3 regions of the Bacillus sp. SD127 genome follow, and region 3 is predicted to be linked to each of the others. Evidence: predicted binding sites of a transcription regulator. Region 3 holds the regulator's gene; each other region holds the start of a gene.

Region 1 (8,256 bases), 650 kb from region 3:
AAAGAGCTTGCTGACTAAAAAAATACTTCCCGCCATTGCGGCCGGAATTCCCGCCACATCAGTAAAATACTTTAATAAATAGATTTGGCCTAAATCAAACATAAAACCGTTCCCAAAATCACCAAAACCATAGGAAATTTTCTCCTTCAGCGAAAGCCTCTTCTCCGTTTCAATCGACACAACCTTATTTTCCAGTTCTGCTCGCATCTTCCACCTCTGTGTCTTAAGAATTTTCGATGAGATGTCCGCTCAGTATGACGCTGGCTATTCTGAGCGGAACTTATTTTATACGTTTGCCTTTTCTTCTTGAAATTGAAAATATTGTTTCGCATTGTGATAGCAAATGCCTTGTACGATACCGCCAAGAAGCTCCATATCTTTCGGCACTTCACCGTTTTCAGCCCATTCGCCGATCAGATTGCAGACAATCCGTCTGAAGTATTCATGGCGTGTATACGACAAAAAGCTTCTGGAATCAGTCAGCATGCCGATAAAACGGCTGAAAAGCCCGACGTTTGACAACGCTTTCATTTGATCGAGCATCCCATCCTTGGAATCGTTAAACCACCATGCTGTGCCAAATTGTATTTTCCCAGGCGTGATGCCGTCTTGAAAGCTATTTATCATGCTGGCAATGACATAGTTATCATTTGGGTTGAGCGAATATAAAATCGTTTTCGGCAGCTGGTTTTTCATTTCGACTGAATTCAGCAGCCTGTACAAAGGCTTCGCAATTTCTTCGTCATTCATAGAATCATAGCCTGTATCCGGCCCCAATTTCTTCTTCATTTTCGTATTCGTATTTCTGAGTGCATTGATATGAAACTGCATCGCCCAGTCAAGCTCAGCATACAATCCGCAAAGAAATTGAAGCGTATATGTCTTGAATTTCTTCTCGTCTTCGTAAGAAACCTGTTCCCCGTTTAATCTTGAGGTAAAAATGAGGTCCGCTTCCTCTTTGTCCGTTTCGGCAAACACCATTGAATCAATCGCATGATCAGATACTCTGCCGCCGACTGAATGGAAGAAACGCACTCGTTCTTCAAGAGCCTTCAAAAACTCATCATAGGTTGTAATCGAAAGTGACGCAGCCTTTTCAAGCGCCTGCACCCAATCCGGGAAGCCTTCGCGATTGATTTCCAGCCCTTTATCCGGCCGAAATCCCGGCAGCACACTGACAGGAAAATCTTTGTCCTCTTTTAATAATAGGTGGTACTCGAGGGAATCGACAGGGTCATCGGTTGTGCATACTACTTTTACATTTGATTTCACAATGAAATCCCTTGCCCCGAAGCCTTCTCCTTGCAGCAGTTCATTCGTCCGTTTCCAAATATTTGGCGCCGATTGCTCATTTAATATCTCGTAAATCCCAAAAAATCGCTGCAGCTCTAAATGGGTCCAATTGTAGAGCGGATTGCCAATCGCCATCGGTACTGTTCTCGCCCATGCCATGAACTTCTCCTCATCAGCTGCATCGCCTGTAATGTATGTTTCTTCAATTCCATTGGCTCTCATGATGCGCCATTTGTAATGGTCTCCATACAGCCAGGCTTCTGTCATGTTTTGAAATCTCTTATTTTCATAGATTTCTTTCGGACTCAAATGGCAGTGATAATCAATAATCGGCATGTCTTTCGCATAATGGTGATAGAGGTTGACAGCGGTTTCATTTTTCAGCAAAAAGTTTTCTCCCATAAAGGGTTCCATGTCCTCACCGTCTTTCATTCTATTTCAAAATGTTAACGTTAACATTTTGATTTGTTTTTATTTTACCTTTATATTCCTCTGGGATCAATCTCTTTTTAAAATTTAAATGTTAACGTTAGCAAATAAGCGCAAAAAAGACATTGCCGTAAAGCTGCCTGAAAAGACCTCTTTTTGGCAATGTCCGATTTTACAAGAAAGGATTAGTAAGCCAGGCTGAATAGTCCTTTAATGTGTGTTAAGTAGCGTACATTACTTGCTTCTTTCATCAAGGAAGCAGGAAGACCTTTAAGCGGTGTAGAATTAGCACCAATGATGGCTACCGCATCTTTGCGTCCAAGACTTGCAAGTGTACCAGAGTTTACTGGCTGGAATGTTTCAAGTGTTTTTCCTTCTAAGTAAGCGAATAGATTGTAACCGATCAGCTCACCCATTTGCCATGCGATTTGTGCAGTTGGCGGGTATGGACGGCCGTCTGCCGCAAAGTAAACTGCGCTGTCACCCGCAACAAATACATCTTCATGAGATGTAGATTGAAGGAAATCGTTAACTGTCGCACGGCCGCGGTTCACTTCAAGACCTGATTCGCCGACTAAAGGATTTCCTTGTACGCCGCCAGTCCAAACAAATGTGTTGGCAACAACTTTTGATCCGTCTTTCAGATCAATCACGTTTCCTTCTACATTTGTAACAGGAAGGCCTGTTAAGAACTCAACGCCGCGTTTTTCAAGGCTTTTAGTTGCGCGTTCGATAAGATCATCCGGAAGAACAGGAAGGATTTTCGGACCTGCTTCAACCAATTTCAATTTGATTTCTTTGTGGTCTACGCCGTATTTTTTCGCAAGGTTCGGCATGATGTCAGCAAGCTCACCGACAAGCTCAACGCCTGTTAAGCCGCCTCCGCCGATAAGGATTGTTGCATCCGCTTCGTTTTTCGTTTTAGAGTACTCGCGCACACGGTCTTCAACGTGGTTGAAAACTTTGTTAGCATCAGCAGCAGATTTAAGAACCATGCTGTTTTCTTCAAGTCCTGGGATGCCGAAGTAAGCAGTGACAGAACCAAGGCCTACTACTAGCGCATCATAAGTTAATGCAGAACCGTCAGCAAGCGCAACCTCTTTTTTATCAACAGAGAAAGAGCTGACTTCCGCGATTTTAAGATCAATGTCTTTGCCTTTGAAAAGTTTTTCTAACGGCATTGCAACCGCTTTTTCAGACACGTTGCCTGCTGCAAGACGGTGTAATTCCGTAATGATTTGGTGAGTTGGGTATTTGTTTACCACTGTCACGCGTGCTTGTTCTTTTGTGTAATGTTTGCGAACTGTTAAAGCAGAAAGAACACCGCCATAACCAGCGCCTAAAATGACAATATGTTTTGACATCGTATATCCTCCGTCCTTTATATCAATTTGAATCTGAGATTATTTTTGTTTTTCGTTCATGATTTCAAGGTAGCTGTTAGCAAAACGGAACAGCTTTTGAGCTTGAGGATCTTTCAGCATGCGCAACAGGCCGAAAAGTCCAATCGTTTCGTTGCTAGCATCCGCGCGGTCTTTCGCTTCGATTGCAGTCGCAGCCACTTCTTTTGCTGTTTCTTTTACAGGCTCAAGAATTTCAGTGATTGCACCGACTGTATCGCTTTTCAATACTTCGTCAGTCGCAACAGACTGAGCGAAATCATAAGACTTCGTTAAAATATTCACTAACTCAGTCAGCTTTGGAAGCTGGTCAACTAAAACAGTCAGTGATTCTTGAACTTCTGGCTTTAACAGCTGATCAATAAGATCTTGCTGGCTTTGGCTGACAGACGCATTTGTTTGATCGATTGTTTCTGGCATATCCAATTCTCCTTTACTATAAGCAGTATGCTGATTTTTTGGAAAGGGTAGTGCCTCTCCCTGATCTCATGTTTGAAAGCATGAGAAGAAGGATTGTGAATTCGTGCACAATCATTCGCAAAAATAAATGTTTACTACCCAGTTTTTCATCTTGCCATATTCAGTATTATTTTTATCTCAAAAATAAACCATTGAATAAGTCAAAATCCTTTACTCTCTCTGAAAATAGCAAACATAAAAAACTCCAATTTGATTACCTTCTATATGATAACACTTTTTGAACAAAATTTGAACGTGAATTGCTTCGATTATGAAATTAATTTATATGGTGCCCGTGTCATAACATTTCTTCAGCACTAGTTATTGACAATCCATCAATTTTCTCCCCTACGCGTTACCCATATGTCCAATAGAGGTTCTCTTTTTCCTGTAACTGGATCCAATGCCGGAAGTACTGCTTGCTCTATATTCTCTAGCGCAGCCGCTCTTTCATCCGGCTTTCCCGTCTTCATATCATACCGAGAACCATCTGGATAAGCGCCGATCACGGTAAAATCGGGGCTCGCGCTTAGCTTTTTATGGCCGACACCGGCTGGAATGACCGCTGCGTCGCCCGTTTTGATAGGAACAGCAGCTCCTTTTTCTCCCCCAAATTGAATAACAGCCTCCCCTCGGACTGCGATTAGGACTTCATGCGTGTTGCTGTGATAATGATGGTACGGAAAAACACTGCCCGACCAGCTGTTTAGCCAGCCATGCCGGTTGACGATCCGCTCTGCCTGTTCAGCACGTCCCATAAAAACATTTTTATAGATAACGAGCGGAAAATCAGGGTGATTTGGAACCCTGCCGTCATCCTGAAAAAAGTACGTTTCTGTTTCCATCATTTTCACCTCCCTATTTCTGTCTTCCACATATATTGATCCGTAAAACATCATTATTTTCTCACAATTCCGTTGATCTGTATCATCCCGGGTAGTATAGTATAAAAAAATAATGCCAGAATGAGGGATTTGATGAAAGCGATCATAATCGGAATATTGGCTTCTCTCTTTTTCGCCGTTACCTTTATTTTAAACAGGGCGATGGAATTATCCGGAGGCAGCTGGCTTTGGAGCGCCTCGTTACGCTTTATTTTTATGGTTCCGTTTTTATGTCTGATTGTCATAATGAAAGGGAAGTTCGTTCCTCTTTTACAAGAGATGCGGAAAAAGCCGTTTTTTTGGATAAAGTGGAGCTTTGTCGGCTTTGTTCTTTTTTATGCGCCGATCACGTTTGCCGCCGCATTCGGGCCGGGCTGGCTCGTAGCCGGAACATGGCAAATTACCATTGTAGCCGGTGTGCTGCTGTCTCCATTTTTCTATGAGAAAAAAGACACGCCTGGAGGCACTTTGCTCGTTCGGCAAAAGATTCCCCTTGTTTCGCTGGGCACTTCCGTCGTCATTCTGATTGGGGCAGCGCTGATTCAGCTCCAGCATGCAGAATCGCTTTCCGGAAAAATGCTGCTCTTCAGCGTGCTGCCGGTTGTCATTGCGGCTTTCGCCTATCCGCTGGGAAACCGGAGAATGCTTGAGCAATACGGAGGCAGGCTTGATACGTTCCAGCGTGTGCTGGGAATGACCCTTGCAAGCCTTCCATTCTGGCTTGTATTGGCAGCTTACGGCTGGTGGTCAGATGGCCTCCCGACCGCGGGACAAACCGTTCAATCCTTTATCGTTGCCGTCAGCTCAGGCATCATTGCGACCGTTTTATTTTTCTGGGCAACGGATATGGTAAGAGATAATCCGCAAAAGCTTGCTGCTGTTGAAGCAACACAATCCGGGGAAGTGATATTCGCTTTGCTTGGTGAAATAATCCTGCTGTCAGGTGTTTTCCCTTCCATTTTATCGTTTGCCGGATTAATGATCATTATTGCCGGAATGGTGTTACATACCTTCGCTTCCCAACAAAAACCTAAAGAGAAAACTCAGTCAAATCTGACTGCTTAGCGGCTTCTGGAGAATGGGCGAAAGCCCGTTCTCCTTTCTTTTTAACGCCTTCCAAAAGAGACCTGTTTCACGTTATATTTATGTATAGTCTAAGCCCACTTAACTGAAAGGTGATATTTTAATGGAAGCAAACAATCAAAAAGACGATATACCAGCAATCTCATTCACATCTGTGCGAAAAAGCTATGAACAAGAGGGACAAACCTATGATGTATTAAAGGATGTCACCGGAGACATTCAACAGGGTGCAATCGTGGCACTTTTGGGCCCTTCCGGTTCAGGAAAAAGCACACTGCTGTCCATATGCAATTTGATGAAAACACCGGATCACGGTGAAGTGAAGATTTACGGAAAGGAAGTCAGAGACTGGAATGTGAATGAACTGAGGCGGACGGCCTCCCTTGCCTTTCAATCCGCCCCCGTCCTTGACGGAACGGTGCGTGACAATCTGAATCTGGTACAAAAGCTCCACCAAACCCAGCTTTACTCTCCTGAAGAGCTCGCTTCACTGACAGGCCTGTCTCCAGAGCTGTTAGACAGAAGCGCCAAGGATTTATCAGGCGGACAGCGGCAAAGGCTTTCACTTGCCAGAACACTCGCAAACCCTTCCTCCATCCTATTATTGGACGAAATTACATCTGCCCTGGACCCTGTTTCTGCTCTGGAGATTGAAGAGCTGATCAAAAGGCAGCATCAAGAGAAAAAACTGACGGTGATGTGGGTGACCCATAACATGGAACAGGCGAAACGAGTAGCCGATACCATTTGGTTTATGGCTGATGGCCGGCTGTTGGAAATCGCGGAGACAGACACATTTTTCTCGCATCCTCAGCATGAAGCAGCCCGTGAATTTTTGAAGGGAGGCACACGGTAATGGATTACCTTTCTCTCTCATTCACCATGATCTTTGTGCTGATTGCCTTGTTTTTATCAAAATCCTTTAAAGCCGGCGTTGAAAAAGATATGATGATTGCAACGATCCGGGCGGCGGTACAGCTGCTTGTGATCGGTTATGTGCTGTCGCTGATATTTCATGGAGATCACCCTGTGTTTATCCTGCTGATGGTGCTGTTAATGCTGGCGGTGGCGGCGCAAAACGTCGTCAAACGAAAGAAAATGAAAATCGGTTCTTTTTGGAGGGTGTTTGTGGCGTTAGCGATTGTAGAAATCGTCACCCAAGGCATTCTTTTGGCGCTTCACATCATCCCGCTTACCGCACGGTATGTCATCCCCATCAGCGGAATGGTCATCGGAAATTCAATGGTGCTCGCGAGCCTGTTTTTAAACCGGCTCAGCTCCGAGGTCGGGGTGCGCAAGGAAGAAATTCAATTGATTTTGTCGCTTGGCGGCACACCAAAACAATCCATACAGCATATCCTGACTTCCGCCATGAAAATGAGTATGATCCCAACGCTCGAAAGCCAGAAAACATTAGGGCTCGTCCAGCTTCCCGGCATGATGACCGGCCAGATCTTAGCGGGCGCCGATCCGATTCAGGCGGTACGCTTTCAGCTTTTGATTGTTTTTACAACGATGGCGTCCGCCGCGCTGACTTGTGTCCTACTCAGCATGCTGACATACCCGTCATTATTTACCGCGCATCAGCAGCTGAAGCAAAATGGTTAACATTATGACAGCGATTTCGGGATTTGCAGATTACACAAAAGCCGCTTCTCAACAGAAAAGCGGCTTTTGTGCTGGTTATTCCCCAGCCATTTCTTCATAATACCGTGAAAGTTCAATAATCATCGCGCCCATCCGCTCAATCTCCGGAGCAAGCAGCCTTGTGATGCCTTCTTCCCGCAGCGCTTCAGCAGTCACTTTTCCGACAGCCGCTGCGATGGCACGCTCTTCGAATACAGCCTTCACTTCATTGATAAAGCCGCGCTCCTTGGCAAATTGAAACAGAGAACGAACCTGAATCGCCGTGGTAAAACAAACAGCATCCAATTCACCATTCAGCAGTTCCCGGCATAACTGTTCTACCGTTTCCTCCTCTGGCGGGATATGCTGATAAGGGAGAATCGGCAAAACTGAAGCTCCTTTTTCCTCCAAAAATGCTATGAGGGCAGGTGCATTTTCTCCGTGAAGCTGCACCATTACTTTTTTTCCTGAAAAGTCGTAAGGCTCCAAGGACCGGATCAATCCGCTGGTTGTCCCATCTTCATCAGAAGCCTCTGCGGTGATTCCAAGCTTTTTTAACGCAGACAATGTTTTGTACCCTCGGCACGCCGCTTTAGCCTGGCGAATCGCCAGCAGAAACTCGTCCTTTACGCCGATTTTCTCTGCCATCTTCACAAGCGTCTCCGTACCGATGCCTGTCGTAAAGATCACCCAGTCGGCTTTTTCTTCCGCAAATTTGCGCAGCTCCGGCTCCACCTGCTCCTCTGCCAAGTACACTGTTCCTTGGAGAGGCCGGACGACAGGAATTCCGCCCTGTTTTTCAATGATTGTGCTGATTTCTTCCGTTTTCCGAGAACCGCCGATCGCAACGCGTTTTCCATGTAAACCTTTACCCATATCCGTTCCTCTCCTCTTTGCCAGCTTAGGCTTTATATGTATATAACCTTTAATAAAGCTATTGTGTCGCAAACCAAGGGAGAAATCAAGATGAACCAAATGCCTCTCATTACCCGTTGAATACACCGGATGCATGCTGTAATATAAACAACAGACACGCTTTAACGGAGGATCGACCATGGAAACAAAAGAAGAATACGAAACAA
Region 2 (8,256 bases), 1.1 Mb from region 3:
GAAACACCGAAGGATAAAACACACGGCGATTATTCAACAAATATGGCGATGCAGCTCGCGAGAATCGCGAAAAAAGCGCCGCGCCAAATCGCTGAGGAAATTGTCGCTTCTTTTGATAAAGGAAAGGCTTCTATTGAAAAGCTTGATATCGCCGGTCCTGGTTTTATCAATTTCTATATGAACAATCAATATTTAACGAAGCTGATCCCGTCTGTATTGGAAGCGGGAGACGCGTATGGAGAAACAAACATCGGAAACGGCGAACGCGTTCAAGTGGAATTCGTATCTGCAAATCCGACGGGGGACCTTCACTTAGGCCACGCGCGCGGTGCGGCTGTCGGCGATTCCTTGTGCAATGTGCTTGCAAAAGCGGGTTACGATGTGAGCCGCGAATACTACATTAACGATGCCGGAAACCAGATTAACAACCTGGCGCTTTCTGTAGAAGTCCGTTACTTTGAAGCGCTTGGACTGGAAAAACCGATGCCGGAGGACGGCTACCGCGGTGAGGATATCATTTCAATCGGAAAGCGTCTCGCTGAGGAATACGGCGACCGTTTCGTCAACGAAGAAGAAAGCGAACGCCTCGCATTTTTCCGTGAGTACGGTTTGAAATACGAGCTGGAGAAGCTTCGCGTAGACTTGGAAAACTTCCGCGTGCCGTTTGACGTGTGGTATTCTGAAACATCACTGTACCAAAACGGAAAAATCGATAAGGCGCTGGACGCGCTGCGTGAGAAAGGCCATGTCTATGAGGAAGACGGTGCGACTTGGTTCCGTTCCACAACGTTCGGAGATGACAAAGACCGAGTACTGATCAAAAAGGACGGCACATACACATACCTGCTTCCTGATATCGCCTACCATAAGGACAAGCTTGACCGCGGCTTTGATAAGCTGGTCAACGTATGGGGCGCCGACCACCACGGCTACATCCCGCGTATGAAAGCGGCAATCGAAGCGCTTGGCTATGAAAAAGGAACGTTGGAAGTAGAAATCATTCAGCTCGTGCACCTTTACAAAAACGGCGAGAAAATGAAAATGAGCAAACGGACGGGGAAAGCGGTAACGATGCGCGACCTGATTGACGAAGTCGGCCTTGATGCCGTGCGTTATTTCTTCGCGATGCGCAGCGCTGATACGCATATGGATTTTGACTTGGATCTTGCTGTATCAACATCTAACGAAAACCCTGTGTATTATGCGCAATACGCACATGCCCGCATTTGCAGCATGCTTCGCCAAGGGGAAGAACAAGGACTCACACCGGCGGCGGATCTAGATTTCAGCCCTATTCAATCAGAAAAAGAATATGATCTGCTGAAAACAATCGGCGGCTTCCCAGAGGCAGTGGCGGAAGCGGCGGAAAAACGAATTCCGCACCGTGTGACGAATTATATTTATGACTTGGCTTCAGCTCTGCACAGCTTCTACAATGCGGAGAAAGTCATCGACCCTGAAAACGAAGAGAAAAGCCGTGCGCGCTTAGCTTTAATGAAAGCAACGCAAATCACGCTGAACAACGCGCTTCAATTGATCGGCGTATCGGCTCCTGAAAAAATGTAATCAAGCTGAAAGGACAAAGCCAGAGGGCTTTGTCCTTTTTTGTTAAAAAATCGTGTGATATAGTTCACAATCTTCCTCGCCGAGTTTTTGTATGATAAGGCTGATTATTGAATCAGTGAAAGGGGCAAGCCGAATGATTAACCGTCAACACTTTCAATTATCGCTGCAGTCATTAAGCTTGGTGGCAGGGTTTATGGTTTGGGTGCTGATTTCGTCACTTATTTCCCAAATCACATTAGATATTCATTTGAGCAAAGGCGAAATTTCCTTGGTAACGGCCATACCCGTTATATTAGGATCGCTTCTCCGCATTCCGCTGGGGTATTTGACCAACAGGTTTGGCGCGCGGATCATTTTTATGATCAGCTTTATATTGCTTTTATTCCCTGTATTTTGGATCAGTATTGCAGATTCCCTGTTTGATTTAATCGCGGGCGGTTTTTTCTTAGGGATTGGGGGAGCCGTTTTTTCCATTGGGGTTACATCTCTTCCGAAGTACTATCCTAAAGAAAAACATGGCGTTGTAAACGGTATTTACGGTGCCGGGAATATCGGAACCGCGATCACTACATTTGCAGCTCCCGTGATTGCTCAAGCGGCGGGGTGGAAAAGTACGGTGCAAATGTATATGGCTCTGTTGGCTTTATTTGCTTTGCTGCACTTTTTCTTCGGTGACCGGCATGAGAAGAAAGTGAAGGTGTCCGTAAAGACTCAAATCAAAGCCGTTTACCGAAATCATGTGCTGTGGTTTCTGAGTCTCTTTTATTTTATTACGTTTGGCGCCTTTGTCGCTTTTACAATCTATCTGCCAAACTTTCTTGTTGAGCAGTTTGATCTGAGTCCTGCGGATGCCGGGCTGCGGACGGCAGGTTTTATTGCTGTATCCACGCTGCTCAGGCCGGCGGGCGGGTGGCTGGCTGATAAAGTGAGTCCGCTCCGCATCCTGATGTTTGTCTTTGCCGGCCTGACATTATCGGGCGTCATCCTGTCGTTTTCGCCGACGATCGGCATTTATGCCTTTGGGGCGTTAACGGTTGCGGTGTGCTCCGGGATTGGAAACGGGACGGTTTTTAAACTGGTTCCTTTCTATTTTTCTAAGCAGGCGGGAATCGCCAACGGAGTTGTGTCTGCCATGGGCGGATTAGGCGGCTTTTTCCCTCCGCTGATTCTGGCGAGTGTATTTCAGGCGACGGGACAATACGCCATCGGATTTATGGCGCTTTCGGAAGTCGCGTTAGCAAGCTTTGTCATTGTCATATGGATGTATTGGCAGGAAAGAATGAAAACACACACAGAGAGAAGCGGGCACAGCGTAAACTGACGGGCCGCCGGCGATTGGGGAATTCACGAGATTGTAAGTTTTTTCTGAAAAGCGCAAATGATTTCACGTTACAATAGATACACAACGTGACTTTTCTTCGAGGTGAGCTTATGAACTTTCTCTCTGTTCGAACATCTGATAAGGATCTTATTTCCAGTGATCTTCATCAATTGCTGGAATCCATCAGCACAAAAAGAAAAATCAAAAAACACACATACCTGTTTCGAGAAGGAATGGATGCAGAAGAGCTTTATCTGATTCAGTCAGGACTCATTGAAATCGGGAAGCTGACGGCTGACGGCAAAGACCTGACGCTTAGAATCTGTCAAAAAAATGATATTGTCGGTGAATTAACACTTTTCACAGAAGAACCGAGATATATGCTCAGTGCAAAAGTGCTGGAGGATGGCGAAGTGCTCGTCATCAATAAAAGCAGACTTGAAAAGGAACTTATCCACAACGGTGCTTTGACATTTGAATTTATGAAATGGATGAGCACCCATTTGCGCAAAATTCAATCCAAAATCAGAGACCTTCTTCTTCATGGCAAAAAAGGGGCGCTCTACTCCACCCTCATCCGCTTGTCAAACAGCTATGGGGTGAACCGGAGTGACGGTATTCTCATTAACATTGCCCTGACAAACCAGGATTTGGCAAAATTTTGCGCGGCTGCAAGAGAGAGCGTCAACCGCATGCTGGGGGATCTCCGCAAACAAGGGGTTATTTCAATAGAGGATTCCGGAAAGATTGTACTGCATCAGCGGGACTATTTACGGTGTGAGATTGAGTGCGAAAATTGCCCGTTAGAGATTTGTAATATTGATTAAGAGGAAACAAGGACAGCAATATGTCCTTGTTTTTATCTTGTTAGCCAAATACACATGATGGCGAAAAAGAAGCACGCATTGACGATTTCAAGTATGCCGATCGTTTGAACAGGCCACTTCTTTCCGTGAAAAAACCATGCACGCAAACTGCTGGGGATAAAGGCGAGAACGGCCCATCCACCTCCGAGAGCTGCGGAAAGTAAGGGGAGGATCAGGTGATAGCCCCACGACCAGTAAGCAAATACTCTATTATTCTTCTCCCGGATCACCGACTTCACATAAAATGAACTTCCGATAAAAAACAAAGCAGATTGTGCGAAAATAAACCATGCCCAGCCGTCAAGAGTCTCCGTCCCCAGCCAGCAGCTGGCGAGTCCGCCTGTACAAAAGAATAAGACGCCCGCAAAATCATTCAGCAGCGCTCGTTCATTTTTTTGCCGGGCATAATACACATGAATGAGAAACAGCGGCAGCAAAGAAAAGGCAAGCCAGATAAAAGACGGCTTATGGATGACGGCGGCAAGCAAAAAGCTGCAGGCTGGAAAACTGTAAGAAATTATCCACTTTTGATAGGGTTTGATTTGTTTCTTTTTTAATGCCAGCGTAACAGGATAAACAGCCAAATAAAGAAAAAGCCAGCCTAAAAATAGGGGTATATGCCAAAGAACCGCTCCTCCCTTCACCATACCGAGGCAAAACGGAATCAGCAGCATGGCCCAAGCGCCGTGCTGCTTCGGAATAAGCGCCTTCATCGAAACACTCCTTTCTTGTTTCATTATAAAAGCAAAAATACCGCCAATAAGTGACATTCATCATATCATCTGTGAAATACATCACTGCTGTCATGGATCGGCCGGGCTACACTAAAGCTATCCTTAGCACAGGAGGCTTCCCTATGAATCAGTGTGACTATTTATTTTTTTTGAAACAACTTCCTATGTTTAATGAAGTGCCTCTATCCATTGTCGAAACATTGCTGAATAACGGGACGTTTATCCGCGGTTCATGTGATCAGGATCCATCTTTTCTCCATTCTCAATCCATTTATATTGTATTAAAAGGCAGTATTCGTTTTATTGACAGCAGGCTGCCTGAAGGGTCGCAAACCGTTGCGCTGTGGGAAAAAGGCGATGTGTTTCCCATCGATCAAAAAGGCGGGATGTTTTTATCTCCATTCATTTCAGTCCGAACATCCGAAGACATTCTTATGCTCAATATCCCTTTTTACATATTAAAGAAAATCATGTCCTATTATCCGCAGCTGCAAATGAATTTTCTGGTGATGCTCCAGCAAAATGTCTTTTTCTCTTATGAGCTGTTTTTGCGATACATGCATAGATCTCAGGACGAAAACGCTGAGCCCGATTCCTAAAAGGAACCGGGTTTTTGATCTTTGAATGAAAGACGGCTAATGACTCAGGCGTCCTGCCTGAACGCCGCCTTCATCACATCCTGTGAAAGTCCATTCCTTCTTCCTCATGTGAACTTTCTGTGAAAAAAGGGGAGTGTGTGACATAGTTCACAAGGAAACATCCTGCCTCTGTATATAGTGAATTTAGAATACCTGACTCGGAAGGAGTGAAATATTCATGAAAAAAAAGAAAATGAGTCCGTTGTTTAGGAGATTAAACTATTTCTCTCCTATTGAGCATCAATCAAATAAACATAGCCAAACAACCTATGAAGATCGTGATTGGGAGAATGTATACAGAAACAGATGGCAGTACGATAAGGTCGTCCGCTCCACCCACGGTGTCAACTGCACAGGGTCCTGCAGCTGGAATATATACGTGAAAAACGGCATCGTCACGTGGGAAGGGCAAAATTTGAATTATCCGTCAACAGGCCCGGATATGCCTGATTTCGAACCGAGAGGCTGTCCGCGGGGGGCCAGTTTTTCATGGTATATTTACAGCCCGCTCCGTGTGAAATATCCGTACGTGCGCGGTGTGCTGATCAATTTGTGGCGGGAAGCATTGCAGGCTCATCAAAACCCTTTGGAAGCATGGAAATCGATCGTTGAAAATCCGGATAAAGCGAAGTCCTATAAACAGGCGCGGGGAAAGGGCGGCTTTGTGCGCGCTGAATGGCCGGAGGTGCTGAAGCTGATTTCTGCTTCTTTGCTGTATACGGTTATAACATACGGCCCTGACCGGAATATCGGGTTTTCTCCGATTCCGGCTATGTCTATGATCAGCCATGCGTCAGGCTCGCGGTTTATGTCTTTGATTGGCGGCCCTATGCTCAGTTTCTATGATTGGTATGCGGATCTTCCCCCGGCATCCCCGCAAATCTGGGGCGACCAGACAGACGTCCCGGAAAGCAGTGATTGGTACAACTCAGGCTATATCATCACATGGGGCTCCAATGTGCCGTTAACGAGGACGCCGGATGCGCATTTTTTGGCAGAAGCCCGCTATAAAGGCGCTAAGGTCATCTCAATCAGCCCGGATTTCGCGGAATCCTCTAAATTTGCAGATGACTGGCTGAGCATCCGCCAAGGAACAGACGGCGCGCTTGCGATGGCGATGGGTCATGTGATCCTGCAGGAGTTTTACGTTAATCAGAAGACAGAGCGTTTCATAGAGTATGCAAAGCAATATACGGATTTCCCGTTCTTTGTCACTCTAACTAAAGAGGATGGCGTGTATACGGCCGGGCGTTTTCTTCATGCAAAGGACATCGGGCGGCAGACGGAGCATGATCAGTGGAAGCCTGCGATGTGGAATGAACGTACAAGCGCATTCGCGATCCCGCAAGGAACAATGGGCTCCCGCTGGGACGGCCAAAAGAAATGGAACCTGCACATGATAGATGAAGAAACAGGCGAATCGATTGAACCCCGGCTTTCGGTGCTCGGCATAGAGGACGAAATCGGCACGGTTCGAATCCCTTATTTCTCAAATGAGGGGAACAGAGTGCTTGAGCGAGATCTGCCTATAAAAAAACTGGCGCTGGACAATGAAGATGTGTATGTCACAACCGTATTTGACTTGATTTTGGCTAACTACGGCGTGAATCGGGGTATCGGGGAAAAATCAGCCTGCTCGTATGACGATCCTGAGCCGTTTACGCCAGCCTGGCAGGAGCAGGTGACAGGGATCAAAAAAGAGATGGTCATTAACATTGCCAGGGAATTTGCTCAAAATGCGATCGATACAGAGGGCCGGTCCATGATTATCGTAGGAGCGGGGATCAACCACTGGTTCAACTCAGACACGATCTACCGGGCGGTGTTAAATCTTGTTTTACTGGTAGGCGCCCAAGGCGTAAACGGCGGAGGCTGGGCTCATTATGTGGGACAGGAAAAACTCCGCCCTGCTGAAGGCTGGCAGACGATCGCCAACGCTAAGGATTGGGAGGGGGCGCCAAAGCTGCAAAACGGCACTTCCTTTTTCTATTTTGCGACTGACCAGTGGCGCTACGAGGATCAGCCGGTCAGTGACTTAGCATCTCCGATCGCGGCATCCTCCCGCTACAAGCATCACGCCGACTACAATGTGCTGGCGGCAAGACTCGGGTGGCTTCCGTCTTATCCGACATTTGATAAAAACGGAATTGACCTGTACAAAGAAGCTGAAAAAGCGGGAGCGAAGACAACAAAAGACGTTGCTGACTATGTGGCCCGCCAGCTTCAAGAGAAAAAACTGAAATTTGCCATTGAAGATCCTGACAATGAAGCGAATTTTCCGAGAAACCTGTTCGTGTGGAGGGCGAATCTGATCTCCAGTTCGGGAAAAGGGCATGAATATTTTCTCAAGCATCTCTTGGGAACGACGAACGGCTTGATGAATGACGACAGCGACAGCATCCGTCCGGAAGAAATCAAATGGCGCGAGCAGGCACCGGAAGGAAAGCTCGATTTGTTAATCAATCTCGATTTCCGAATGGCCGGTACCGCCTTGTATTCCGATATCGTGCTTCCGGCGGCGACATGGTATGAAAAACACGATCTCAGCAGCACTGATATGCATCCGTTTATCCACCCCTTTGCCCCGGCTATTTCGGCTCCTTGGGAATCGAAGTCGGACTGGGATATTTTCAAGGCTTTATCAAAAGCTGTCTCCGATCTCGCGGAAGAAGTTGATATGAAGCCGGTAAAGGAAGCTGTCGCCGCACCGCTCCTTCATGACACCATGCAGGAAATGGCCCAGCCTCTCGGAAAAATCAAGGACTGGAGCAAAGGCGAATGCGAAGCCGTCCCGGGGAAAACGATGCCGAACATTCAAGTCGTTGAAAGGGACTACAAGCAAATCTTTCATAAAATGACTGCGCTCGGCCCAAACGCCGCCTTAAAACCAAGCGGAACAAAAGGCATGAGCTGGTCGATTGCCGATGAATACGAATCACTCAAAAAAAGGCTGGGAGAAGTCACCACAGACAGTGTCGCAAAGGGATGTCCGAATATAAGCGAGGCCAAGCAGGCGGCAGAAGCCGTTTTAACCCTTTCGTCCACGTCGAATGGAAAAGTTGCCGTAAAAGCATGGGAATCGCTTGAAGACATCACGAATCTGAAGCTGAAAGATCTGGCTGAAGAGCGGG
Region 3 (8,256 bases):
ATTAAAATGGAGAACTGTAAATCCTGAAGAAACAAAAGCGATTGCTAAGCTGACTGCATCGTTTTCAAAGCCTGGGGACGTCCTGACATTAGAGGGCGATTTAGGAGCTGGGAAAACAACCTTTACAAAAGGTTTTGCTGAAGGACTTGGAATTACACGTGTTGTAAACAGTCCGACGTTTACGATCATAAAAGAATATAACGATGGTTCACTTCCTCTTTTTCATATGGATGTATACAGAATGGAAGACGAGAGTGAAGACTTAGGACTTGATGAATATTTTCATGGACAAGGTGTCTGCTTAGTGGAATGGGCACATTTAATTGAAGAGCAGCTTCCGCAGGAGCGACTGCAAATTGTCATTAAAAGAGCTGGTGATGATGAAAGAGAGATCACCTTTACAGCTGTGGGGAATCGGTATGAAATGCTTTGTGAGGAGATAAGTAGACATGACAATATTAGCAATTGATACATCGAATTATACTTTAGGCATAGCGCTGCTTCGGGATAACACTGTCATAGCAGAATACATGACATATTTAAAAAAGAATCACTCTGTGAGAGCGATGCCTGCTGTTCATTCTTTGCTGAATGATTGTGATACAACCCCGCAGGATCTTTCTAAAATTGTTGTCGCAAAAGGTCCTGGCTCGTACACAGGGGTGAGAATCGGTGTAACCATTGCCAAAACACTTGCCTGGTCTTTAAACATTCCGATTTCTGCTGTTTCAAGTCTTGAAGCGCTCGCGGCAAATGGACGTCACTTTGACGGTCTGATCAGCCCTATATTTGATGCGAGACGCGGACAGGTGTATACAGGTCTTTATGAATATAAAAACGGGCTTTTAGAACAGGCTGTGCCGGATCAAAATGTGATGCTGACAGAGTGGCTGGAGATGCTAAAAGAGAAGGATCGCCCTGTTTTGTTTTTAGGACATGATACATCCATACACAAGGAGACGATACTGGATGTATTAGGAACAAAAGGAATCATAGGGTCTGCGGTTCAGCATAATCCCCGCCCTTCAGAATTGGCTTACTTGGGTGCGGATAGGGAAGCTGCTGATATTCACGGGCTTGTGCCGGATTATTTGCGGCTTGCAGAAGCTGAAGCGAAATGGATTGAAAGTCAAAAGTAGGGTGATAGGATGAAAACAAAAGCAGCAGTCAGAAAAATGCAGCTTGATGATGTTGATCACGTATACGAAATTGAAACATCCTCCTTTACGTCTCCCTGGACGAAGGATTCGTTTTATCATGAATTGCTTGAAAATCCGTATGCCCACTATCTCGTGATTGAAAAGGACGATTGTATCGCGGGTTATTGCGGGATTTGGATTGTGATGGACGACGCCCAAATCACAAATATAGCGATTAAACCAGAGTATAGGGGCCAGTCTTTAGGAGAAGCACTTTTTCGTTCAGCTCTCGAGCTTTGTAAAGAAAAAGAGGCGAGGCGGCTTTCGCTTGAAGTGAGGGTTTCCAATCACCCTGCTCAAAGTTTATATAAAAAGTTCGGGATGCAGCCCGGCGGAATAAGAAAGAACTATTATACTGATAACGGGGAAGATGCGTTAATTATGTGGGTGATGATAAATGAATGAGCAAAAAGATCTTTATATATTAGGAATCGAAACGAGCTGCGATGAAACGGCAGCAGCTATTGTAAAAAACGGAACAGAAATCGTCTCGAACGTTGTGGCCTCTCAAATTGAAAGCCATAAACGATTCGGAGGGGTTGTGCCGGAAATTGCATCAAGACATCATGTGGAGCAAATCACTTTAGTGATCGAAGAGGCTTTCCGTAAAGCAGACATGACATATCGTGACATAGATGCGATTGCAGTTACTGAAGGCCCGGGATTGGTGGGAGCACTGCTAATCGGGGTAAACGCCGCTAAAGCATTGAGCTTTGCGCATCAGATTCCGATAGTTGGAGTCCATCATATAGCGGGCCATATCTACGCAAACCGTCTGGTAGAAGAGATTGTTTTTCCAGCGCTTGCATTGGTCGTTTCCGGCGGCCATACGGAATTGGTTTATATGAAAGAACACGGTTCATTTGAAGTAATCGGGGAAACACTCGATGACGCAGCAGGGGAAGCTTATGACAAAGTGGCGAGAACAATGGATCTCCCGTATCCAGGCGGACCGCAGATTGACAAGCTTGCGGAATCAGGGAATGACACTATTCCTCTGCCTCGCGCATGGCTTGAAGAAGGTTCTTATAATTTCAGCTTCAGCGGGCTGAAATCAGCTGTGATCAATACGCTTCATAACGCGGCTCAAAAAGGACAGGAAATTGCGCCGGAAGATCTTTCTGCCAGTTTTCAGAATAGCGTCATTGATGTCTTAGTGACAAAAACGGCACGCGCTGCAAAAGAATATGGTGTCAAACAGGTTCTTTTGGCCGGCGGAGTAGCTGCAAACAGAGGACTCAGAGCTGCGTTACAGAAGGAATTCTCCCAGCATGAGGGGACAGCGCTCATCATTCCTCCGCTATCCTTATGTACGGATAATGCTGCAATGATTGCTGCGGCCGGTACAATTGCTTTTGAAAAAGGGATTCGCGGATCATATGATATGAATGGCCAGCCTGGTCTTGAACTGACTTCTTACCAAGGTCTCACGACATAATGGAGTGAGGCTTTTTTATTGTTATTAACAGATAATTCTCAATTTATCCACATATCTGTGAGTAATTATAGAGATATAGATGGGTAAAGGGGTTGAGAGGCTGTTAATAAAGTGGATAAATTCAGAATATTTTGTGGATATTGTGTATAAACCGCTTTCTTCGTTTGCTTATAAGGTTATTTTCTGTGGATAAAAAGCACCTCTAAAAAAGAGGTGCTTGACTTTTTTTAATCTTCTTCTGTGGATAGTTCTTCCCATTCTGATAATAGGTTTTCCAATTCTTGATTGAGTTTCTCGTTGTCAGCGTGGATGGCTTGTACCTTTTCGTGGTCCTGATATACTTCCGGATCACAAAGTAATTCATCATTATGACTGATTTTTTCTTCTATGGTTTGAACTGTCGTTTCAATTTCTTCTATGCGTCTGAGTCGTTGTCGTTCTTTCTTTTTCCATTCTTTTTCTTCCTCATAAGAACGTTTAGAGTCGGATTTCATTGCAACCGTGGCTTTTTCAGTTTCCTCTTGCTGTTTCATTTTCTCCAATTCCAGCTGCTGTGTTTTTTTCTCTGTATAATAATCGTAATCTCCGAGATATTCTTCAATATGGTTTGGAGAAAGCTCATATACCCTTGTTGCGATTCTGTTAATAAAATATCTGTCATGTGAGACAAATAACAATGTGCCCGGATAATCGATCAAGGCGTTTTCGAGAACTTCTTTGCTGTCTAAGTCAAGATGGTTCGTCGGCTCATCAAGAATGAGAAAGTTAGCTTTTTGCAGCATCAGCTTTGCCAGGGCCACTCTTGCTTTTTCGCCTCCGCTTAGGGAATGGACGGGTTTAAGCACATCATCCCCGGAGAATAAGAAATTTCCGAGGCACGTTCTAATTTCTTTCTCTTGAAGCTCCGGATACTCGTCCCACAGCTCATCAATGACGCGTTTAGAGGAAGTCAGCTCAGCCTGTTCCTGGTCATAGTAACCGACACTGACATTTGAACCGTACGCTATTGTTCCTTGATCCGGCTTCAATGTGTTTATTAATGTTTTCAGCAGGGTTGATTTTCCGATTCCGTTGGGACCTACAAGAGCGGCGCTTTCTCCTCTTGTAAGCCTAAACGACACATCTGTCAGAAGCGGCGGCTGGTTTTCATAGCTGATGGTCAGATCCTGAACCCGCAGGACCTCGTTTCCGCTCTGTTTTGTAATATCGAAATGAAAATTTGCTGATTTTTCGTCGCCGAGCGGTTTTGACATGACGTCCATCCGTTCAAGCTGTTTCCGGCGGCTTTGTGCTCTTTTTGTCGTTGAGGCTCTCGCCAGATTTCGGTCTACAAAGTCCTGCAGCTTGGCGATTTCATCCTGCTGTTTTTCATACAGCTTAAGATCCTTTTCATATTGGGCAGCTTTTTGGTCTAGATAAGCGCTGTAGTTGCCGTGATACTTTTTGCTTTCTGATCTTGATACCTCGTACACCTGGTTCACCACTTTGTCCAAAAAGTAGCGGTCGTGAGAAACAATCAGAATCGCGCCTGAATAGCCTTGTAAATAATGTTCAAGCCATGTCAGCGTATCAATGTCCAGATGGTTGGTCGGCTCATCTAGAATGAGAAGATCAGGCTGTGTTAACAGAAGCTTACCCAAGGCCAGTCTTGTTTTCTGACCTCCGCTCAGGCTTTGCACCTGCGTTGAATCGTCAAAATGGCTGAAGCCGAGACCGTGCAGCACAGATCTGACATCTGCTTCATACTGATAGCCGCCTTTATCTTTAAATTCCTGCTGAAGACGGTCGTAGGTTTTCATGATGCTTTCCAGTTCACTTGGGTCAGCTGCCGCCATTTTTTCTTCTATGTTTCGCATTTCTTTTTCCATTGCTTTTAAGTGATCAAAAACAGTCAGCAGCTCTTCTTTTATGGTAAGCTTAGAATCCAAGCCGGTATGCTGGGCCAAATAGCCCATTGTGATATCTTTCGGCTTGATCATTTCACCCTTTTCATATGAAAGGTGACCTGCGATAATTTTAAGGAGTGTAGATTTCCCAGCGCCGTTTCTTCCTACAATTGCGACGCGATCACGGTTTCTGACTTCCAGCTTTATATTGTTTAAAATAGTATCAGCACCAAATGATTTGGAAAGCTGATTAATTTGTAAGATCATCATATTATTTCACCTCTGCTATAATAAGTTAAGTGTAGCTTATGAACCAGAACTCAGCAAACAATACATTGGCCGAATAAGACATAGAGAAGAAAATAGTGTATGATCTGTTTAAGGAGAGTTTTTACTATGAATGGATTTTCTCATTTTAATGAACAGGGCAGAGCCCAGATGGTGGATATCAGCGAAAAATCTTCGACTGTCCGTACTGCGGCGGCTGTATCAAGCGTACACATGAAGAGTGAAGTGTACGAGAAAATAAAAAGCCATGATATCGGCAAAGGAGATGTACTTGCTGTCGCTCAGGTGGCGGGTATTATGGCTGCGAAACAAACATCAAATATCATTCCGATGTGCCATCCGCTATCCTTGAGCGGGGTCGATATTTCGTTTGACTGGAAAATAAAAGAAACAGAAGTTATACTTCATATAAAAGCACAGGTCAAAACGAAAGGGAGTACAGGTGTGGAAATGGAAGCGCTAACTTCTGCATCGGTGTGTGCCCTTACTGTTTACGATATGTGCAAGGCGCTTGATAAGGGGATGGTCATCGGCCCTACCTGCTTGCTGGAAAAGACAGGCGGGAAAAACGGTGACTTTAAAAGAGAACTATCCGAGTATAATTTGGAGGACCAAAAATGAATAAGGATCAATCAAAAATTCCGCAGGCGACGGCAAAACGGCTGCCGCTTTATTATCGCTTTTTAAAGAATCTGCATGCGTCAGGAAAACAGCGTGTATCATCCGCTGAACTCAGCGATGCCGTAAAGGTTGATTCTGCCACGATTCGCAGGGATTTTTCCTATTTTGGAGCTCTTGGCAAAAAAGGATACGGATATAATGTCGATTATTTGCTGTCATTTTTCCGAAAAACGCTGGATCAGGATGAAATGACAGACGTTATCCTGATTGGTGTCGGGAACTTAGGAACAGCGTTTCTTCACTATAATTTCACAAAAAATAATAACACAAAAATTTCTATGGCTTTTGATATAAATGAGAGTAAAATAGGAACTGAGGTAGGCGGTGTGCCCGTCTTTAACCTCGATGATCTTGAAAAGCATGTAAAAGGCGAATCAGTTGCCATTCTGACAGTGCCCGCAGTTGCGGCCCAATCGATTACCGACAGATTGGTTGCGTTAGGGATCAAGGGTATTCTTAATTTTACGCCGGCCCGTTTGAATGTGCCGGAACACATTCGAATTCATCATATAGATTTAGCTGTAGAGCTTCAGTCACTGGTTTATTTCTTGAAGCATTATTCTGTTTTAGAGGAAATCGAGTAACCGGAAAGGAGGAGCCCAAATATGCCGATCGGTCCTGGAAGCCTTGCTGTTATCGCAATCGTTGCTCTGATTATCTTTGGCCCCAAAAAGCTGCCTGAGTTGGGAAAAGCGGCTGGAGACACACTTCGTGAATTCAAAAACGCTACTAAAGGATTAGCGAGTGATGATGAGGAAAAAAAGAAAGAGAATCAGTAAGTTAGGATGACACAAATGAAAGTGAATCAAATGTCGCTGCTGGAGCATATTGCGGAGCTTCGAAAACGATTGCTGGTTGTGGCGCTGGCGTTTGTCGTTTTCTTTATCGCGGGATTTTTTTTAGCGAAGCCGATTATAGTGTATCTGCAAGAAACGGATGAAGCGAAGGAGCTCACGCTCAATGCGTTTAATCTGACAGACCCGCTTTATGTGTTTATGCAGTTTGCGTTTATCATCGGGATTGTCCTGACTTCGCCGGTTATTCTCTATCAGCTTTGGGCTTTTGTGAGCCCGGGCCTCTATGAAAAGGAGCGCAAAGTAACGCTCAGCTACATTCCGATCTCTATTTTGCTGTTTTTAGCGGGTTTATCTTTTTCCTATTATATTTTATTTCCTTTTGTTGTCGATTTTATGAAACGGATATCTCAGGATTTGAATGTCACTCAGGTGATTGGAATTAATGAATATTTTCATTTTCTTCTGCAGCTGACGATTCCGTTTGGACTGTTGTTTCAAATGCCGGTCATCCTTATGTTTTTGACAAGGCTTGGAATTGTGACACCGATGTTCTTAGCGAAAATCAGAAAGTATGCGTACTTTACGCTGCTTGTGATTGCTGCTCTGATCACACCACCTGAGCTTTTGTCTCATATGATGGTGACTGTTCCGCTCTTGATTTTGTATGAAATCAGTATTTTAATATCGAAGGCTGCCTATCGGAAAGCGCAGAAAAACAGTGCTGCCGATCAGGACGTTTCTTCTTAGCCAACATAAAAAATCCATTTCTCATAGAGAGAAATGGATTTTCTTTATTTCTGGTTCTTCTTTATTTTAAATGAAAAGGCGAACATCTTAAAAGAAATGCTGATGTTGTATGCAGCGAACACCATCAGCAGGATGGAGTAAAATGACCACATGCTGCCTGGCGAGCTTGCGGCGAGATAAGTAAAGATGCACCCTACGGCAAAGTAGATCATTCCCCACACTATCGGGTTTCTCATGAAAATAATCCTCCAATAATCAATTGCATTTGTGTGCTTTGCTGTTCAAGGTATTTCTGAACAGGCTCAAGCTGCATAATGACGACGAATGTATTCATCATTACATGGGCGAAAATCGGCACCCAAATCCGTTTAGTTCTCGCATATAGAAATGCAAAGGTAAAGCCCATTGCCGTATACAGCAGAAGGTGCGTTAAATCCGCGTGAACAATTCCGAAAATAATGGAGCTGATCAGTCCGGCAATAAAGAAATTTGTTTTTTCGTACAGCGCGCCGAAAATGATTTTTCTGAAGATGATTTCTTCTAATATAGGCCCGATGATAGAAGAAACGATAATCATAAGCGGGACTGCCTGAATCACATCCAGGATGGCTTTTGTATTTTCTGATTCTCTTCCGATGCCAAATACATAATATTCAATAGAACCGGCTATTCCTTGAGAGAAAAGGGCTATGAAAAACCCGGCTATCGCCCAAAGGATCGAAAGTCCGACCGAGTCTTTCTTTTCGTTCCGCAGCGTAGTTTTAGGCATAGTTCTGAGAATGAGCAACACAACAATCAGACAGGCAATAAAACTGATGACGGACCATAATCCCTGCGCGTACAGCAGATTTTCTTTTGTGGGCTGTCCTCCCGCATAACCGAATTTAAATAACAAGGGAATCCCGATTACTGCTGAAAACTGCATGATGATATATGTCAAAATAATAAACCAATACTGTTTTCTCAAATGGTATGTACTCCTTTGTTAAATGGGTTTCTTTTGTCTACAGCTATTGTAACATAATTGAATCGGGGGTGAAAAAGCCAAGGGATATCTGAGCTGAAAAGAATGATGTAAGCGTGAAAAATTTTTTATCTTATCACTTGAAATTGGAAGTGAGATTCTTTATTATAAGAATTGTGTTAGCACTCTTTAGTGCTGAGTGCTAAAATTACATATTCATACTATTGAGGAGGTTATTACATTGTTAAAGCCATTA

The links. Region 3 encodes Rex, which represses fermentation and respiration genes when NADH is low (regulators of the CRP and FNR family bind a similar motif). Its sites were predicted from a motif close to TTGTGAAATATTTCACAA; they were not measured.
Region 1: the regulator Rex is predicted to act here: its motif matches at 3,636-3,653, upstream of ACQVGS_RS15530 (helical membrane plugin domain-containing protein).
Region 2: the regulator Rex is predicted to act here: its motif matches at 5,222-5,239, upstream of ACQVGS_RS02205 (nitrate reductase subunit alpha).

The regions. Positions count from the first base shown of each region.
Region 1 covers NZ_CP191226.1:2,978,126-2,986,381, forward strand. The annotation lists gene ACQVGS_RS15515 (MFS transporter) at 1-207, opposite strand, end outside; gene uxaC (glucuronate isomerase) at 286-1,707, opposite strand; gene ACQVGS_RS15525 (NAD(P)/FAD-dependent oxidoreductase) at 1,908-3,086, opposite strand; gene ACQVGS_RS15530 (helical membrane plugin domain-containing protein) at 3,126-3,542, opposite strand; gene ACQVGS_RS15535 (cupin domain-containing protein) at 3,917-4,429, opposite strand; gene ACQVGS_RS15540 (DMT family transporter) at 4,559-5,530, shown strand; gene ACQVGS_RS15545 (ABC transporter ATP-binding protein) at 5,652-6,404, shown strand; gene ACQVGS_RS15550 (ABC transporter permease) at 6,404-7,156, shown strand; gene ACQVGS_RS15555 (uroporphyrinogen-III synthase) at 7,232-8,050, opposite strand; gene ACQVGS_RS15560 (DUF8096 family protein) at 8,229-8,256, shown strand, end outside.
Region 2 covers NZ_CP191226.1:413,584-421,839, forward strand. The annotation lists gene argS (arginine--tRNA ligase) at 1-1,566, shown strand, start outside; gene ACQVGS_RS02185 (nitrate/nitrite transporter) at 1,700-2,887, shown strand; gene fnr (fumarate/nitrate reduction transcriptional regulator Fnr) at 2,998-3,714, shown strand; gene ACQVGS_RS02195 (YwiC-like family protein) at 3,747-4,466, opposite strand; gene ACQVGS_RS02200 (cyclic nucleotide-binding domain-containing protein) at 4,610-5,086, shown strand; gene ACQVGS_RS02205 (nitrate reductase subunit alpha) at 5,304-8,256, shown strand, end outside.
Region 3 covers NZ_CP191226.1:3,627,913-3,636,168, reverse strand. The annotation lists gene tsaE (tRNA (adenosine(37)-N6)-threonylcarbamoyltransferase complex ATPase subunit type 1 TsaE) at 1-469, shown strand, start outside; gene tsaB (tRNA (adenosine(37)-N6)-threonylcarbamoyltransferase complex dimerization subunit type 1 TsaB) at 450-1,139, shown strand; gene rimI (ribosomal protein S18-alanine N-acetyltransferase) at 1,149-1,604, shown strand; gene tsaD (tRNA (adenosine(37)-N6)-threonylcarbamoyltransferase complex transferase subunit TsaD) at 1,597-2,637, shown strand; gene ACQVGS_RS18875 (ABC-F family ATP-binding cassette domain-containing protein) at 2,865-4,793, opposite strand; gene moaC (cyclic pyranopterin monophosphate synthase MoaC) at 4,920-5,432, shown strand; gene ACQVGS_RS18865 (redox-sensing transcriptional repressor Rex) at 5,429-6,076, shown strand; gene tatAY (sec-independent protein translocase protein TatAY) at 6,098-6,271, shown strand; gene tatC (twin-arginine translocase subunit TatC) at 6,278-7,036, shown strand; gene ACQVGS_RS18850 (DUF4305 domain-containing protein) at 7,081-7,272, opposite strand; gene ACQVGS_RS18845 (CPBP family intramembrane glutamic endopeptidase) at 7,269-8,003, opposite strand; gene groES (co-chaperone GroES) at 8,242-8,256, shown strand, end outside.